DNA from 4 places in the Enterobacter cloacae complex sp. R_G8 genome. Region 3 is predicted to be linked to each of the others. Evidence: predicted binding sites of a transcription regulator. Region 3 holds the regulator's gene; each other region holds the start of a gene.

Region 1 (4,170 bases), 1.7 Mb from region 3:
CCGCGATGGATGTGGAAGGCTGCTACTGGAGTGCGCTGTTTGACGGCTGGCGTATTGCGCGTTTTTCTCCGCAAGGGGAGCAACTGGAAGAGTACCGCATGCCGGTACGTTGCCCGACGATGGTCTGTTTTGGCGGCGATGATATGAAAACACTGTTTATTACCACCACGCGGGAAAATATGGATGCGGAGGAGGTGGCGAAGTATCCGCTCTCCGGCGCTATCTTCACCCTGCCGGTGAATGTGGCAGGGATGAAGAAAAGCCGCTTTATCGAACGTTAGGCCGGGTCGACAGGAACCACGTTTTCGCTCGGATAACAGCCCAGCACTTTCATTGAACGGGTGATTTCACCCAGTTCACGCAGGGCTTTCTGCATGGATGGCGATTCCAGGTTGGCCTGAATGTCGAGATAGAACATCTCTTCCCACGGATTGCCGTGAATCGGGCGTGATTCAAGGCGGGTCATGATCAGATTGTGGTTACGCAGTACCAGTAGCGCTTCAACCAGCGCCCCTGCCTGCTGCCCGGTTGCCATCAACAGGGTGGTTTTGGCTGGCACCTGATCAGAGACATTGATGGCTTTACGCGCCAGTACGATGAAGCGGGTGATGTTTTGCGTCTGGTTTGCCAGATTGCGTTCCAGAACCTGAAGACCATACAGCGCACCGCCCGCTTCGCTGCCCAGCGCCGCGACAGTAGGGGAGTTCGCCTGGGCGACTTTTTCCATCGCCGCTGAGGTGCTTTCGGTGTACTCAATTTTCCAGTTCGGGTAGTGATTCAGGAACTGGCTGCACTGCTGGAATGGCTGCGGATGGCTGTAGACCGTCTCGATGGTGCTCAAATCGGTAGAGCCAGAGACCAGCACGCAGTGATCGATAGGGATCGTCAGCTCACCCACCAGCGACAGGCTGGTGTGTTGCAGCAAATCGTAGACGTCGTTAATGGCACCGGAGCTGGTGTTTTCAATCGGTACGACGGCGTAATCTGCCTGACCGGTTTCCACCTGATTGAAAATATCGGCGAACTTCGCACAGCCGCTTTCAATGAACTCTTCAAAATGGCGTGCAGCGTACTGGCGGGCAGCCAGATGGGAATAAGAGCCTTTAGGGCCAAGAAACGCGATGCGGGCAGAGTGCGGGTTGGTTTTATTCAGATGCTGCTGCAAAAGCGCTTGCTGGGTCAGAACGGAATCTTCGATGATGAGCTGGAACAAACGGGTGATGTAATGAGCATCAAGGTGATGTGCTTTACCGAGTTGAATCAGACGTTCCAGCAGATCGCGTTCGCGGTCAATATCACGTACCGGACGATGCGAGTCCAGTTTGGCTTTACCCACTTCGATGGCGAGCGCGCGGCGTTCTGCCAGAAGCGCCAGTAATTTTTCATCCAGTGCGCTGATTTTTACTCGCAAATCCAGTAACGGGTTTTCCGGTGTCATAGTGTTGTCTGTCTCGTTTTATCGTTATCAATAAAAAAGGCCTCCCGGAGTGGGAGGCCTTGTTGTTCGTCTTCGCATTCTTTATCACACGACGAAACGCCTCCCGTTCAGGGGAAGGTAAAAAAGAATGCGAAGAAGAACGGCGTCAGTTTCATGAAATCATCCTGTGGTTGATAACCTTAAAGTACCTGTACTGTTTTCACCCTGTCAATAAAAAACGCGCCCGAAGGCGCGTTGGCGGTAAACTCAATTTAAAGGATTACTCTTCTTCAACTTCTTCCGCGAAGCTGGCGTCTTTCACCGAGGTCGTGGCGCGACGGGCTTCACCTTTGTGCTGCACTTTATTGAGCTGCCGTTCCAGCTTGTTGATCAAATCGTTAATAGCGGTGTACATATCCTCGTGTTTTGCGCTGGCGACCAGATGGCCGTTTGGAGTATTGATAGTTGCGTCAGCGATGAAACCCTGCGGCTCCTTAGACAGGATGATATGTGGATTAATCAAGTGTGTTTGCCATTTATCCAGTTTGGCGAGACGGTCTGCGACGTGCTGGCGAATTGCCGGGGTAATTTCCATTTGTTTGCTGGTAATGTTCATTGTCATAAATTTTACCTCTTGTCTTTCCGTCTTGGTGATTCCAGCATACCTGTCCTAATGTCAAAATGTGTGATTTAGATCACGTTATTTTGTCGGTTTTTGTCAGGGAATCTTTTTTGTGAGGCAGGGCAGGAAGAGGCGAGATTTACCTTGTCGAAGGCAAAAATTGCGGTCATAGTTGATAGGATGTGTTGAAGCTAAACCGCTTCAGCTTGTCTCTGAAATGAATAAAAAAACGGCAGCCCGCGGGCTGCCGTTTTGCATTGACGTCACTATCAGATGTTGCTGCTGTTGGCGGCGATGATTTTCGCCACCTTATCAGCCTGTGCGGTCATCTGCATCTGACGGTAAGCATTCTCCATCAGCTTCAGGCCGTCGCGCGTCGCCTGCGTATCCGGATAATCACGCAGCATCCCTTCTACACGGTTAACCACGGCTACCCATGCGCCACGGCGGGTGTAGTATTCAGCAACCGAGTATTCGTATTTCGCCAGACGATCTTTCAGGAACACCAGACGTTTGGTGGCATCGGTCACGTACTGACTGTTCGGATAGCCGCGCACCAGTTTGGAAAAGTCGTTGAACGCATCGCGCGCATGCTGCGGGTCACGGTCGGAGCGATCCACACCGAAGAAGCCCTGCAGGGCACTGTCATCCAGCGCCATGTTGGTCAGGCCGCGCATGTACATTACATAGTCGATGTTAGGATGAGTCGGGTTCAGACGCATGAAACGATCGATGGTTGCCTGAGCCAGCGGCAGATCGGCATTTTTATAGTATGCGTAGATGAGATCTAACTGTACCTGCTGCGAATACGGACCAAATGGATAGCGATTATCCAACGCTTCCAGTTGCGTTATCGCCTGTTTCCAGTTACCGTCCTGCAACTTTTGTTGTGCAGTCGCATAGATTTCATTCGGCGGATTGTCAGGGACCTGTTCATTTGAACCGGAGCAGCCCACCAAAGCCAGGCTCAACGTGGCCGCTGCCACCAGATATTTCATGCGCGTCATGACGTTTTGACTTTCCTCAAATGTTTGTCCGGGAGAAACTCTGTTCCTGCTCCCGATTAAGACCAGCTACAATAGCACACTATATTAAACGGCAAAGCCGTAAAACCCAACGTTAAACGAAGAAGCAGTTTATGGCACAACGAGTAGAACTCACCGCAACAGTCTCCGAAAATCAGCTCGGTCAACGCTTAGATCAGGCTTTGGCCGAATTGTTCCCTGATTATTCGCGTTCACGCATAAAAGAATGGATCCTTGACCAGCGCGTGCTGGTAAACGGCAAGATCTGGGACAAACCAAAAGAGAAAGTGTTAGGTGGGGAAGCTGTCGCCATCAATGCTGAAATCGAAGAGGAAATGCGCTTCGAGCCGCAGGATATCCCACTGGACATCGTCTACGAAGATGATGACATTCTGGTGATCAACAAGCCGCGCGACCTGGTTGTTCATCCGGGGGCGGGGAATCCTGACGGTACGGTACTTAACGCACTTCTGCATTATTACCCGCCGATCGCTGATGTACCGCGCGCCGGTATCGTGCATCGTCTGGATAAAGACACCACCGGTCTGATGGTGGTGGCAAAGACCGTGCCTGCTCAGACTCGTCTGGTAGAGTCTCTGCAGCTGCGTGAGATCACCCGCGAATATGAAGCCGTGGCCATTGGCCACATGACCGCCGGCGGTACGGTGGAAGAGCCGATCAGCCGTCATCCCACCAAACGTACCCATATGTCGGTGCATCCGATGGGTAAACCGGCGGTGACGCACTATCGCATTATGGAACATTTCCGCATTCATACGCGTCTGCGTCTGCGTCTGGAAACCGGCCGTACTCACCAGATCCGCGTTCACATGGCGCACATTACTCATCCACTGGTGGGGGATCAGGTGTACGGTGGTCGTCCGCGTCCGCCAAAAGGGGCATCGGATGCGTTCATCAGCGTACTGCGCAAGTTTGATCGTCAGGCGCTGCACGCCACGATGCTGCGTCTTTATCACCCTATCTCGGGTATTCAAATGGAATGGCATGCGCCGATCCCGCAGGATATGGTGGAGCTTATTGACGCCATGCGCGCGGATTTTGAAGAACACAAAGATCAAGTGGACTGGTTATGACCAAACTGATTG
Region 2 (4,170 bases), 860 kb from region 3:
GGAGAGGGATCATTGCTTCCAGGGTAGCGCTCAGGCGGCCTGCGTCGCTGTCGTTCAGGTTAAGGTGACCCACTTTACGACCCGGACGAACCTCTTTGTCGTACCAGTGCAGATGCACCAGCGGCAGCTTCAGCCAGTCGTAGTTCAGATCGGTACCGATCAGGTTGATCATCACCGACGGGCTGTTGACCACCGGCTGCGGCAGCGGCAGGTCAGTTATGGCGCGCAGGTGCAGCTCAAACTGGCTGATTGATGCGCCGTTTTGGGTCCAGTGACCGCTGTTGTGAACGCGCGGTGCCAGTTCGTTGATCAGCAGACCGGACGGCGTTACAAAACACTCCATCGCCATCACGCCCACATAACCCAGTTCATGCATAATGGCTGAGAGCATCTCTTCCGCCTGGGCCTGCTGTTCAGCATTGGCCTGGGGGAAGGCGACGCTGGTGCGTAAGATCCCGTCCTGATGCAGGTTATGGGTCAGAGGATAAAATACGGTACGCCCGTCGTGGCCGCGAGCGCCAACCAGCGACACTTCACCGCTGAAGTTAATGCCCTGCTCAACGATGCACTCTCCGTAGCACTCTTCCGGCAGTTCGGCTGTTTCGTGCGCGCGCAAACGCCACTGTCCGCGGCCGTCATACCCGCCGACGCGACGCTTTACAATCGCCAGTTCGCCCAGCATTGCGTAGACATCGTTCCACTCGCTTTTATCAGACAGCAACTGCCACGGCGCGGTCGCCAGGCCGAGCTTGTCGAACAGCTGTTTTTGCGTCAGACGGTCAGCAATGATGGGGAACACGTCGCGGTTCACAAAAGCGTTATGGCGCGCCAGTTCACGGGTCAGCGCGGTTTCCGGCCAGCGTTCGATCTCGGCGGTTATCACGCTCTGGTGGAACGGCACGGCTTCGGGTTCGGCATCCAGACCGACCGGCCAGACGGCAATGCCCAGCGGTTCGCCGGCCTGGCGCAGCATGCGGCCTAACTGACCGTTACCGAGAACGCAAACCTGCTTCATGCCGCACCCCGCGGGTCCGGGTTGTCCAGCACCTCGTCGGTCTGGGCTTTACGCCAGTCAGCCAGACGCTGGTGTAAGGCTTTATCGTGCGTCGCCAGAATCTGCGCCGCCAGCAAAGCCGCGTTTGCCGCGCCCGCTTTGCCGATGGCCAGCGTACCCACAGGAATACCACGCGGCATCTGCACGATGGAGTAAAGGCTGTCGACACCGCTCAGTGCGGCGCTCTGCACCGGAACACCCAGTACCGGCACCAGCGTTTTGGCGGCAATCATGCCTGGCAGATGTGCTGCGCCGCCCGCACCGGCAATGATCACCTCGTAACCGTTCTCTTGCGCGCTTTCGGCAAAGCTGAACAGTTTATCCGGCGTGCGGTGTGCGGAAACCACTTCAACGTGGTGAGGAACATTCAGGATTTCAAAGATTTCGGCGGCGAACTGCATGGTAGCCCAGTCGCTTTTGGACCCCATCACGATGGCGACACGCGCCGGATTATTGCGGGAAGACATGCGTCTTAAAACTCCTGTGGTGCGAAACACACTGCTTTCGAGGGCACAGAGAATAGCATGTAATACGGGCAAGGAAAACGGTTGCGCGGTTAAAAACTGAGCCGTTGTGGCACCCTGAGGATAACAAAACAGACCGCGTTCAGGCGGTCTGTTTTGAGAGGTTACTGAAGATCCCCTGCGGTCAGGTTCTCTTTGTCGAACGCGTGGCTGACATCAATATGATTCACCAGGCTGGTGTCGATATTCGAGCCTGCTTCCGGTGTGGAGAAGCCTTTCTCCGCCGCCATCGCGCCAGTGGACAGTCCGGCCGCCAGCAGCAGGGCACTTACGATGCTGATTTTTTTCATTCTCTTTCCTTCCTCATCGTCTTGTCGCTGTCGCAGATGGACTGGCGGCACGGCAATCAGTGGTCTTATTTAGTCAGTTCTGCGGTCATGTGCACGCGGTTGTTGAACTGTGCGCTGGTGATTTTGTAAGACGCGCCCTGTTCAGCAGCCTGAGCGGCAATTTTCGCTTCTGCACGGTCAAGGGTAGAGGCTGTCGCGCTGACGCTTTGTGCGAAAGAACCGAAAGAGATCAGAGACAGAGCGGCAACTGCAACGAAAGTTTTGATAGATTTCATGGTCGTATTCCTTAAGTGTTTTGTTTGGGATAGGGCGTGTTGCCCTGATGTGATAAATGATAGGCCGACCACGGGCTGATTAAAATCGAAACAATTTGCCGATATCGTTCAAAAAAATAGAATGAATTTTGCGGGAGAGATTAAAACGGAAAAGCGATCAGTTCCACGCCTTCAGGCGTGACTTTAACCATCGATCCTTCGCTGTGCCAGGCACCCAGTACCACACGGTGAGCCGGTTCGCCGTTGGCGACCAACGTATGCACGTCGGGACGGTGGGTATGACCGTGGATCAACCACTGGACGTGGTGTTTCTCCATCACGTTCACCACCGCCTGCGTGTTGACGTCCATGATGGTCATCGACTTGCTGCTGTTGGCGGCTTTACTGCCCGCGCGCATTCTGGCGGCGATACGGTTACGGATAAACAGCGGCAGGGCAAGGAATACCTTTTGGATCCATGGGGTGTGGACCTTCGCGCGAAACGCCTGATAGCCGGTATCGTCAGTACAGAGCGTGTCACCGTGCATGATCAGGACTTTTCGACCATAGAGGTCAAGCACCTGTTCTTCTGGCAGCAGCGTCATGCCGCTTTCGCGGGCGTAGCGAGGACCGACCAGAAAATCGCGGTTGCCGTGAATGAAGTAGCAGGGAACGCCGGAGGTGACCAGCGCGTGAATGGCGGCAGCCATTTCACGATGCAGAGGGTTCGGGTCGTCGTCGCCGATCCAGGCTTCAAACAGGTCGCCAAGGATGTAAAGCGCGTCGGCGCTTCTGGCTTCACCCGCTAAAAAACGCAGAAAACCGGCGGTGATCGCCGGTTCTTCTGTTTGCAGGTGCAAATCTGCAATAAAGAGTGTCGCCACGAATTACTCGCTGACGGTCACGCTGGTAATCACAACGTCTTCTTTTGGAACGTCCTGATGCATGCCGCTGCGGCCGGTGGAAACGGCTTTGATCTTGTCGACCACGTCCATACCTTCAACCACTTCTGCGAATACGCAGTAGCCCCAACCCTGCAGGCTTTCGCCGGAGAAGTTCAGGAAGTCGTTGTCAGCCACGTTGATGAAGAACTGCGCGGTGGCAGAGTGAGGTGCCTGAGTACGCGCCATCGCCAGCGTGCCACGGGTGTTTTTCAGACCGTTGTTGGCTTCGTTTTTGATCGCTTCTTTGGTTTCTTTCTGGCGCATGCCAGGTTCAAAACCGCCGCCCTGGATCATAAAACCGTTGATCACACGGTGGAAGATGGTGTTGTTGTAGAAACCTTCGCGGCAGTAGTCCAGGAAGTTTTTAACTGTTTCAGGCGCTTTGTCATCAAAGGTTTTGATTACGATATCGCCATGATTAGTGTGGAAAGTAACCATTTTTGCATCCTGTTCCGTTATTGTGGTACGTCGACCCGCGTTCGGGTCATATATAGGGGCCTGTTATAGCATAACCACAGGATGCGATCACCTTGCATTGTGTGCTGCTTCGGGTTTGAATTACGGGTAGAATACCCGGTTTTCGTCCACACACGTGTTTACATGGAATCTTCGATGTTAAAAATCTTTAATACAATGACGCGCCAGAAAGAGGAATTTAAACCTATCCATGCCGGGGAAGTCGGCATGTACGTGTGTGGTATTACGGTTTACGATCTCTGTCATATCGGCCATGGCCGTACCTTTGTCGCGTTCGACGTGGTGTCTCGTTACCTGCGTTTCCTCGGGTATAACCTGAAGTACGTGCGCAACATCACCGATATTGACGACAAAATCATCAAGCGCGCTAATGAAAATGGCGAAAGCTTTGTCGCGCTGGTGGATCGTATGATCGTTGAGATGCACAAAGATTTCGACGCGTTAAACATTTTGCGCCCGGACAGCGAGCCGCGTGCAACCCACCATATTCATGAAATTATCGACATCACTGAAAAGCTGATCGCACGCGGTCATGCGTACGTTGCGGACAATGGCGACGTGATGTTCTCGGTGCCAACCGATCCCACCTACGGCTCGTTGTCCCGTCAGGATCTTGACCAGCTTCAG
Region 3 (4,170 bases):
GGCCAAAAAGCCCAGCACGCTCAAACCGCCGAGCCAGACTAAAAATCCATTCCTGGGTTGCATTGTTTTATTCTCCTTGAGGAGGCAGGTAGACACTGGCGCAGAGTGTAGGGAGTGCAAAGCGGGTTGTGAAACGCTAATATTTGGCTAGTGCATTCAAATTTTTTGCAGGCAGAAAATGTGGTCAGATTATTCTCTTGAAGTTGTCGATGCTGTCGCACGAAACGGCAGTTTCAGCGGTGCCGCACAGGAGCTACACCGCGTTCCCTCCGCGATAAGCTACACGGTACGTCAGCTCGAAGAGTGGCTGGCTGTGCCGCTGTTTGAACGACGTCATCGCGATGTGGAATTAACGCCGGCAGGGGCGTGGTTTTTGAAAGAAGGGCGTTCTGTTATCAAAAAAATGCAGATCACCCGTGAACAGTGTCAGCAGATCGCCAACGGCTGGCGCGGGCATCTCTCCATTGCCGTGGATAACATCGTCAAACCCGAGCGCACCCGGCAGATGATTGTGGATTTCTATCGTCATTTTTCAGACGTTGAACTTCGCGTCTCGCAGGAGGTGTTCAACGGCGTCTGGGACGCGCTGGCGGACGGCAGGGCAGAGATGGCGATTGGGGCGACCCAGGCGATCCCCGTCGGGGGACGCTATGCGTTTCGTGATATGGGCATGTTGAGCTGGAAATGTGTGGTGGCAAGCGATCATCCCCTGGCTGCCATGGAGGGGCCGCTGAGTGACGACACGCTGCGCAACTGGCCGTCGCTGGTGCTGGAAGATACCTCGCGCTCGTTGCCAAAACGTATTACCTGGCTTCTGGATAATCAGCGGCGGGTGGTGGCGCCGGACTGGGAGTCCTCCGCGACCTGCCTCAGTGCCGGGCTGTGTGTCGCGATGGTGCCCGTGCATTTCGCTAAGCCGAGAATCGATACCGGTGAATGGGTCGAACTGACGCTGGAGAATCCGTTCCCGGATGCAGCCTGCTGCCTGACGTGGCAACAAAATGACGTGTCGCCCGCCATGGCGTGGTTACTGGATTACCTGGGAGACAGCGAAACGCTTAACCGGGAATGGTTACGGGAGCCAGCGTAACTGGCTCCGTACAGTGATTAACGACGGTAGTCGCGGAACGGACCATCCGCAACGGAACGGCGTTCGATAAGACGCGGGTGGACTTCAATCGACTGCGACTCTTCACGTTTGTTGACGATCCTGTCCATCAGCATATTGAAGGCCGTTTCACCCAGGGAGTCTTTCGGCTGGTGAATGGTGGTCAGCGCTGGGGTAAAGAAGCGCGCGTTGCGCACGTTGTCATAGCCGATCACGGAAATATCCTGCGGCACGCGCAGGCCCAGCTCATCGGCCGCACACAGGGCCCCCATCGCCATGATATCCCCGCCGCAGAACACCGCCGTTGGACGATGCGGCTGGGAAACGATCTGCTGCATGGCGCGGTAGCCCGATTCCGGCTCAAAGTCGCCCTGCACGATCCAGTTTTCCGGCACGGTGATCAGCGCTTCTTCCATCGCCTTCATAAATCCGGCCAGACGGCCAGCACCGGTGTTGCGCTCAAGCGGCCCCGGGATCACGCCAATTTCACGGTGACCGCGTTCAATCAGATAGCGGCCCGCCATATAACCGCCTTCAAAGGCGTTATCGATGACGGAGTCGGTAAAGTCGGCGCGCGCTTCGCCCCAGTCCATCACCACCATTGGGATATGACGATACTCTTCCAGCATGGAAAGCACGGACTCCGGATACTCGGAGCACATCACCAGCAGGCCATCCACGCGTTTTTGCGCCATCATCGACAGATAGGCGCGCTGTTTTTCAATGTTGTTCCACGCGTTGCCGAGGATCAGGGTATAGCCTTTCTGGAAGCAGTTTTTCTCAACCGCTTCGATGATTTCGGCAAAATAGGCCGCTTCACTGCTGGTCGCCAGCAAACCAATAGATTTGGTGTGATTAACTTTAAGACTGCGCGCAACGGCACTCGGCGAGTAGTGCAGCTCTTTGATTGCCGCCCAGACGGCGTTGCGCGTCTCTTCCGCCACGAAGCGGGTTTTGTTAATTACATGTGATACGGTTGTAGTGGAAACGTTTGCGCGTTTTGCTACGTCTTTAATTGTTGCCATTAAATGTCACTCCAGACCATATCCTAAACTCCTGAAAACCTTGAAGGTAAACGTTTGCCTTCTCTCACCCTTATCACGCAATCTTGAATTGCGGCACGCCAGGAAAACGACACGGGACGTCAGGAGGGGGTCAATGGCCGGTACGCTAATAAATTTAGCGTGGAATTTTGTCCTATCTTGATGAAAAGGGGAAGAGCTAAAGTGGTTATCCGTTTAAATCCGGGAAGATTTTTGACGTAAATTGTGTAAAAATGAGCAAGCTCACTTTTCGTGGGGGGATTAAAAGGAGAAAAATTGATGAGTTCCGATCTGAAGTTTTCGCTGTTCACCACCATTATTGTGCTGGCGCTGATTGTTGCCGCGGGTCTGACGGCTGCACTGCACTGATTTACGCGGAGGGGGCGTTCGCTCTCTCCCGCTTCCCCTGATTGTTACATCTCCGGCAAAAATCTTTTGCCAATTTGTTAACTTCTCATTTTTTGTGATTAATGTCATGCTTTCGCCTTCTTTGTTCTGTGTCACGACCTGACACGGCATCCGGAGTTGACGCATGAAAATCAATTTTCCCCTGCTGGCCCTGGCGATTGGCGCTTTTGGGATTGGCACTACTGAATTCTCCCCTATGGGGCTCTTACCGGTTATCGCCCGCGGTGTGGACGTCTCTATCCCTGCAGCCGGGATGTTAATCAGCGCCTATGCCATTGGCGTAATGGTTGGTGCTCCGCTGATGACGCTGTTGCTTTCCCACCGCGCTCGCCGTAACGCGCTGATTTTCCTGATGGCTATCTTTACCCTCGGCAATGTGCTCTCCGCCATTTCGCCGGATTACACCACACTGATGCTGTCCCGCATTCTGACCAGCCTTAACCACGGTGCCTTCTTTGGGCTGGGGTCGGTGGTTGCCGCAAGCGTGGTGCCCAAACACAAGCAGGCGAGTGCCGTGGCAACCATGTTTATGGGCCTGACCATCGCCAACATTGGCGGTGTTCCTGCGGCGACCTGGCTGGGAGAGGTCATTGGCTGGCGTATGTCGTTCCTGGCAACCGCCGTACTGGGCGTTGTCGCGATGGTGGCGTTGTTCTTCTCCCTGCCGAAAGGCAGCGCTGGTGAGCGGCCTGAGGTACGTAAAGAGCTGTCGGTACTGATGCGCCCGCAGGTGCTCTCGGCGCTGCTTACTACCGTGCTGGGTGCCGGGGCGATGTTTACCCTTTACACCTATATTTCGCCGGTGCTGCATGACATCACTCACGCGACGCCGATCTTTATCACCGCGATGCTGGTGCTGATTGGCGTGGGCTTCTCGATTGGTAACTATCTGGGCGGGAAATTTGCTGACCGCTCCGTGAGCGGAACGCTGAAGGGTTTTCTGACCCTGCTGATTGTCATCATGGTTGCCATCCCGTGGCTGGCGCGTAATGAAGTTGGCGCGGCCATTGCGATGGTCGTCTGGGGGGCGGCCACCTTTGCCGTGGTTCCGCCGCTGCAGATGCGCGTAATGCGCGTCGCGCATGAGGCGCCGGGCCTCTCCTCGTCAGTGAATATTGGTGCGTTCAATCTGGGCAATGCGCTCGGTGCCGCAGCGGGTGGTGCTGTGATTTCGGGTGGTCTGGGATACAGCTTTGTGCCGGTGATGGGGGCCATTATTGCCGCGCTTGGCCTGCTGCTAGTGATGATGTCGGGTCGTAAACAGCCTGAAGCGGCCTGTGCTGCCGAATAAAAAAACGCAGAAGGGGAAACCCTTCTGCGTCTCTCTTACGCGGCGAAGTTCTTCGCCACAAAGTCCCAGTTAACCAGTGCCCAGAAGTGCTCCAGGTAGTTAGGACGCGCGTTACGGTAATCAATGTAGTACGCGTGTTCCCAGACATCCACGGTCATCAGCGGAGTCGCGCTGGTGGTCAGTGGTGTACCCGCGTTAGACGTGGAGACGATAGCCAGTTTGCCATCGGCCTCTTTTACCAGCCATGTCCAGCCAGAACCGAAGTTTTTGATTGCGGCATCGGTAAATTTCGCTTTGAACTCCGCAAAGCTGCCAAAGGC
Region 4 (4,170 bases), 1.3 Mb from region 3:
CGAAGTTTTCGATGGAGCAGACGATGATGCAGTTGTCGTTTTTGTCACGCACCACTTCCATCTCATACTCTTTCCAGCCAATCAGCGATTCATCAATCAGCAGCTCTTTGGTTGGGGAGAGATCCAGACCGCGTTCGCAAATCTCTTCGAACTCTTCACGGTTGTAGGCGATACCCCCGCCGGTTCCGCCCATCGTGAAGGACGGACGGATGATGCACGGATAGCCGACTTCAGCCGCCACGGCCAGCGCTTCTTCCATATTGTGTGCAATACCGGAACGCGCGGTGTCGAGGCCAATTTTCTTCATCGCCACGTCAAAGCGACGACGGTCTTCTGCTTTATCAATCGCGTCAGCGGTGGCACCAATCATGGTCACGCCAAACTCTTCCAGCACGCCCTGACGTTCCAGCTCCAGCGCGCAGTTCAGTGCTGTCTGGCCGCCCATGGTCGGCAGAACCGCATCCGGGCGCTCTTTTTCGATAATTTTACGCACCACTTCCCAGTGAATCGGCTCGATGTAGGTTGCATCAGCCATTTCCGGGTCGGTCATGATGGTCGCCGGGTTAGAGTTAACCAGGATAACGCGGTAACCCTCTTCACGCAGGGCTTTACACGCCTGCGCACCGGAGTAGTCGAATTCACAGGCCTGACCGATAACAATCGGGCCAGCGCCAAGGATCAGGATGCTTTTTATGTCTGTACGTTTTGGCATTGTCTTCTCGGCTCCTGATTATTTAGCGGTCTTACGGTATTGCTCGATAAGTTCGATAAAGTGATCGAACAGCGGTGCGGCATCGTGCGGGCCCGGGCTGGCTTCCGGGTGTCCCTGGAAGCTGAACGCTGGCTTATCGGTGCGATGGATACCCTGCAGGGTGCCATCGAACAGGGATTTGTGCGTCACGCGCAGATTAGCCGGCATTGACGCTTCATCTACTGCGAAGCCGTGGTTCTGTGCCGTAATCATCACCGTGTTGTTGTCGATGTCTTTCACCGGGTGGTTACCACCGTGGTGACCGAACTTCATCTTAATGGTGTTCGCCCCACTCGCCAGCGCCAGCAGCTGATGGCCCAGGCAAATACCGAATACCGGAATATCGGTTTCGAGGAAGGACGTGATGGCATTGATAGCGTAATCGCACGGTGCCGGGTCGCCAGGTCCGTTAGAAAGGAAGATGCCATCCGGGTTCATCTTCAGAACCTCTTCAGCGGAAGTTTGCGCAGGTACCACCGTCAGGCGGCAGCCGCGGTCAACCAGCATGCGCAGGATATTGCGCTTGGCACCAAAATCATAGGCCACAACGTGGAATGGCAGCTCGCTCTCTGGCTTCGCTTCCGGCAGGTCGCCTTCCAGCGTCCAGCTCCCCTGCGTCCAGCTATAAGCTTCTGTGGTGGTCACTTCTTTCGCCAGATCCATGCCGTTCAGGCCAGGGAAGGCTTTCGCTTTTTCCAGCGCCAGCGCCGCATCGAGGTTATCCCCTGCGATAATGCAGCCGTTCTGTGCACCCTTCTCGCGCAGCAGACGCGTTAATTTACGGGTATCGATATCGGCAATCGCCACGATGTTATGGCGCTTCAGGTAAGAAGAGAGGTCTTCGGTGTTGCGGAAGTTGCTGGCAATCAGCGGCAGGTCGCGAATGACCAGACCTTGCGCATGAACCTGAGAGGACTCTTCATCAGCAGCATTAGTGCCAACATTGCCGATATGAGGATAAGTAAGAGTAACGATTTGGCGAGAATAGGAAGGATCAGTGAGGATTTCTTGATAACCGGTCATTGAAGTATTGAAAACGACTTCCCCAACCGCCGAACCCGTTGCCCCTATGGCCCGACCGATAAACTGGGTTCCGTCTTCCAGAACCAATAGCGCTGACTTAATCAAAACACCCTCCAGAGAATATTCACTCACTTTATTTGCATATTAATTCACAACCATGTCATAAATCAATGCAAATGTGTTGCCAGCGGATTTTTGGCAAACGGCGGCATTCTGGAGATTTGGTGGGTAAAAGTCAACTTAAAACGGAGATTTTAATTATCCTTTTGCAAGCCTGGCAGCCTGAAAAGATGTTAAGCGGCAAAAAGATCAGGTAAATCACTGCGGAAAACGCTTGCGTGACAACTTTATTAGAATTACCTGTGACGGGGTAATAAAAAGTGGACCAAATGGTCAAAATTTACATACTGGCAACACAAAAAGGAGAGATAACATAAACTTTCTACGACAAAGCTCAAAATATAGAATGAAACTGGAAAAATAAAAGGGCAATAAATTATTGCCCTATGCAATCAAACAATTACGACTGCAATAACCACATCACGATGGGTAATAACTCTTACAAATTGTTAAGATCTAGCACATCTCGCATATCAAAAAGACCGTTATCCTTGCCTTTTAGCCACAAAGCGGAGCGAACAGCGCCATTCGCGAATGTCATGCGGCTGGACGCTTTATGCGTGATCTCAACACGTTCGCCGATATCGGCGAACATCGCGGTATGTTCACCGACGATGTCACCCGCACGAACGGTTGCGAAACCAATCGTCCCCGGGACACGCTCGCCGGTATGACCTTCACGGGTATAAACCGCGCAGTCTTTTAAATCTTTATCCAGTGCATGCGCAATCGCTTCGCCCATTGCCAGCGCCGTGCCGGAGGGTGCATCGACTTTATAGCGGTGGTGAGCTTCGACAATCTCAATGTCGGTATAATCGCCCATCACCTTCGCGGCCTTCTCCAGCAGCTTCAGCATGACGTTTACGCCCACGCTAAAGTTAGCGGCGAAGACAATCGCAATCTCGTTTGACGCATTCTGAATGGCTTGTTTACCGGCTTCATCAAACCCGGTGGTGCCAATGACCATTCCTTTGCCGTGCTGACGGCAAAATGCCAGATGGTTCAGAGTGCCTTCTGGCCGGGTGAAATCAATGAACACATCAAAATCATCTTTGACCGCTTCCAGGCTGCTCTGCACGGTCACACCTGTCTTGCCCGCACCAGCCAGTTCACCGGCATCGGTCCCAAGAAGCGATGAACCGTCACGCTCCAGTGCCGCGCCCAGGGCCACGCCATCCATCTGAAGTGCCGCCTGAATGAGCTGGCGACCCATACGTCCACCCGCGCCCGCAATGGCGACACGGATCTGTGCATCATGCATAGTTATTCTCTTACGTTAAAATGATGTAAACCGTTTTCAGATTAACCAGCCTTTGTCAGGGCTGCCAACTGAAAACACCGATAATTAGAATTTAACGTGAAACAGACTCAAATATCAGTAAAAGACATGATTTTGTCGTCACGATAAAGTTTCAGATAAAAAAAAGGCCAGCACAGGAGGTGCTGGCCTTTCATCAGAAGAAGGATTATTCAACTTCACGGGCGTCGATACGCAGTTCTTTCGGTACTTCGAAGACAATATTCTCTTCGCGTCCTTCCAGCGGTATCGCTTCTCCACCGCCCAGCTCCTGCAGACGAGCAATCACATTCTGCACCAGAATATCCGGTGCGGAAGCGCCCGCCGTCACGCCTACGCAGTTCGCATTCTTGACCCACGCTTCCTGAATGTCCGTCGCGTCGTCGATCAGAAACGCCGCTTTCCCCATCCGCTGAGCCAGTTCGGCCAGACGGTTGGAGTTAGAGGAATTTTTAGAACCCACCACCAGCACCACGTCCGCCTGTTCAGCCAGCGCACGCACCGCTTCCTGACGATTGGTGGTGGCGTAGCAGATATCATCTTTACGCGGCCCGACAATTTTCGGGAAACGCTGGCGCAAAGCGTCGATCACATCAGAGGTATCATCCACGGAAAGCGTGGTCTGCGTCATGAACGACAGACGCGCTTCGTTTTTCACGTTCAGCGTGAGCACATCTTCCGGCGACTCCACCAGGTACATGCCCCCTTCCGGGTTGCTGTACTGCCCCATGGTACCTTCGACCTCCGGATGACCGGCATGACCAATCAGGATCGACTCTTCACCACGACGACTGGCACGCGCCACTTCCATATGTACTTTCGTTACTAACGGGCAAGTGGCGTCAAACACGGTCAGATCGCGACTTTTCGCTTCGTTACGTACCGCCTGGGAGACGCCGTGTGCGGAGAATATCAGGATCGCACCGTCCGGCACTTCGCTGATCTGCTCAATAAAAATGGCACCGCGTTCACGGAGGCT

What was found. The regulator PurR, encoded in region 3, represses purine synthesis genes. The targets are predictions, from matches to a motif close to CANGCAAACGTTTGCNTG.
Region 1: a site for PurR is predicted at 2,137-2,154, ahead of raiA (ribosome-associated translation inhibitor RaiA). Genes of this name have one in related genera too.
Region 2: a site for PurR is predicted at 1,592-1,609, ahead of purE (5-(carboxyamino)imidazole ribonucleotide mutase). Genes of this name have one in related genera too.
Region 4: a site for PurR is predicted at 2,098-2,115, ahead of carA (glutamine-hydrolyzing carbamoyl-phosphate synthase small subunit). Genes of this name have one in related genera too.

What each region holds. Positions count from the first base shown of each region.
Region 1 covers NZ_CP102246.1:1,401,133-1,405,302, forward strand. The annotation lists gene NQ842_RS06735 (SMP-30/gluconolactonase/LRE family protein) at 1-281, shown strand, start outside; gene pheA (bifunctional chorismate mutase/prephenate dehydratase) at 278-1,438, opposite strand; Phe leader region at 1,469-1,594, opposite strand; gene pheL (pheA operon leader peptide PheL) at 1,546-1,593, opposite strand; gene raiA (ribosome-associated translation inhibitor RaiA) at 1,698-2,039, opposite strand; gene bamD (outer membrane protein assembly factor BamD) at 2,309-3,046, opposite strand; gene rluD (23S rRNA pseudouridine(1911/1915/1917) synthase RluD) at 3,178-4,158, shown strand; gene yfiH (purine nucleoside phosphorylase YfiH) at 4,155-4,170, shown strand, end outside.
Region 2 covers NZ_CP102246.1:3,923,080-3,927,249, reverse strand. The annotation lists gene purK (5-(carboxyamino)imidazole ribonucleotide synthase) at 1-1,015, opposite strand, end outside; gene purE (5-(carboxyamino)imidazole ribonucleotide mutase) at 1,012-1,521, opposite strand; gene NQ842_RS18675 (hypothetical protein) at 1,683-1,868, opposite strand; gene NQ842_RS18670 (YdgH/BhsA/McbA-like domain containing protein) at 1,934-2,143, opposite strand; gene lpxH (UDP-2,3-diacylglucosamine diphosphatase) at 2,284-3,006, opposite strand; gene ppiB (peptidylprolyl isomerase B) at 3,010-3,504, opposite strand; gene cysS (cysteine--tRNA ligase) at 3,679-4,170, shown strand, end outside.
Region 3 covers NZ_CP102246.1:3,062,714-3,066,883, reverse strand. The annotation lists gene punC (purine nucleoside transporter PunC) at 1-63, opposite strand, end outside; gene punR (DNA-binding transcriptional activator PunR) at 179-1,090, shown strand; gene purR (HTH-type transcriptional repressor PurR) at 1,108-2,133, opposite strand; gene NQ842_RS14490 (YnhF family membrane protein) at 2,431-2,520, shown strand; gene NQ842_RS14485 (MFS transporter) at 2,684-3,850, shown strand; gene sodB (superoxide dismutase [Fe]) at 3,886-4,170, opposite strand, start outside.
Region 4 covers NZ_CP102246.1:4,379,749-4,383,918, forward strand. The annotation lists gene carB (carbamoyl-phosphate synthase large subunit) at 1-712, opposite strand, end outside; gene carA (glutamine-hydrolyzing carbamoyl-phosphate synthase small subunit) at 731-1,879, opposite strand; gene dapB (4-hydroxy-tetrahydrodipicolinate reductase) at 2,334-3,155, opposite strand; gene ispH (4-hydroxy-3-methylbut-2-enyl diphosphate reductase) at 3,361-4,170, opposite strand, start outside.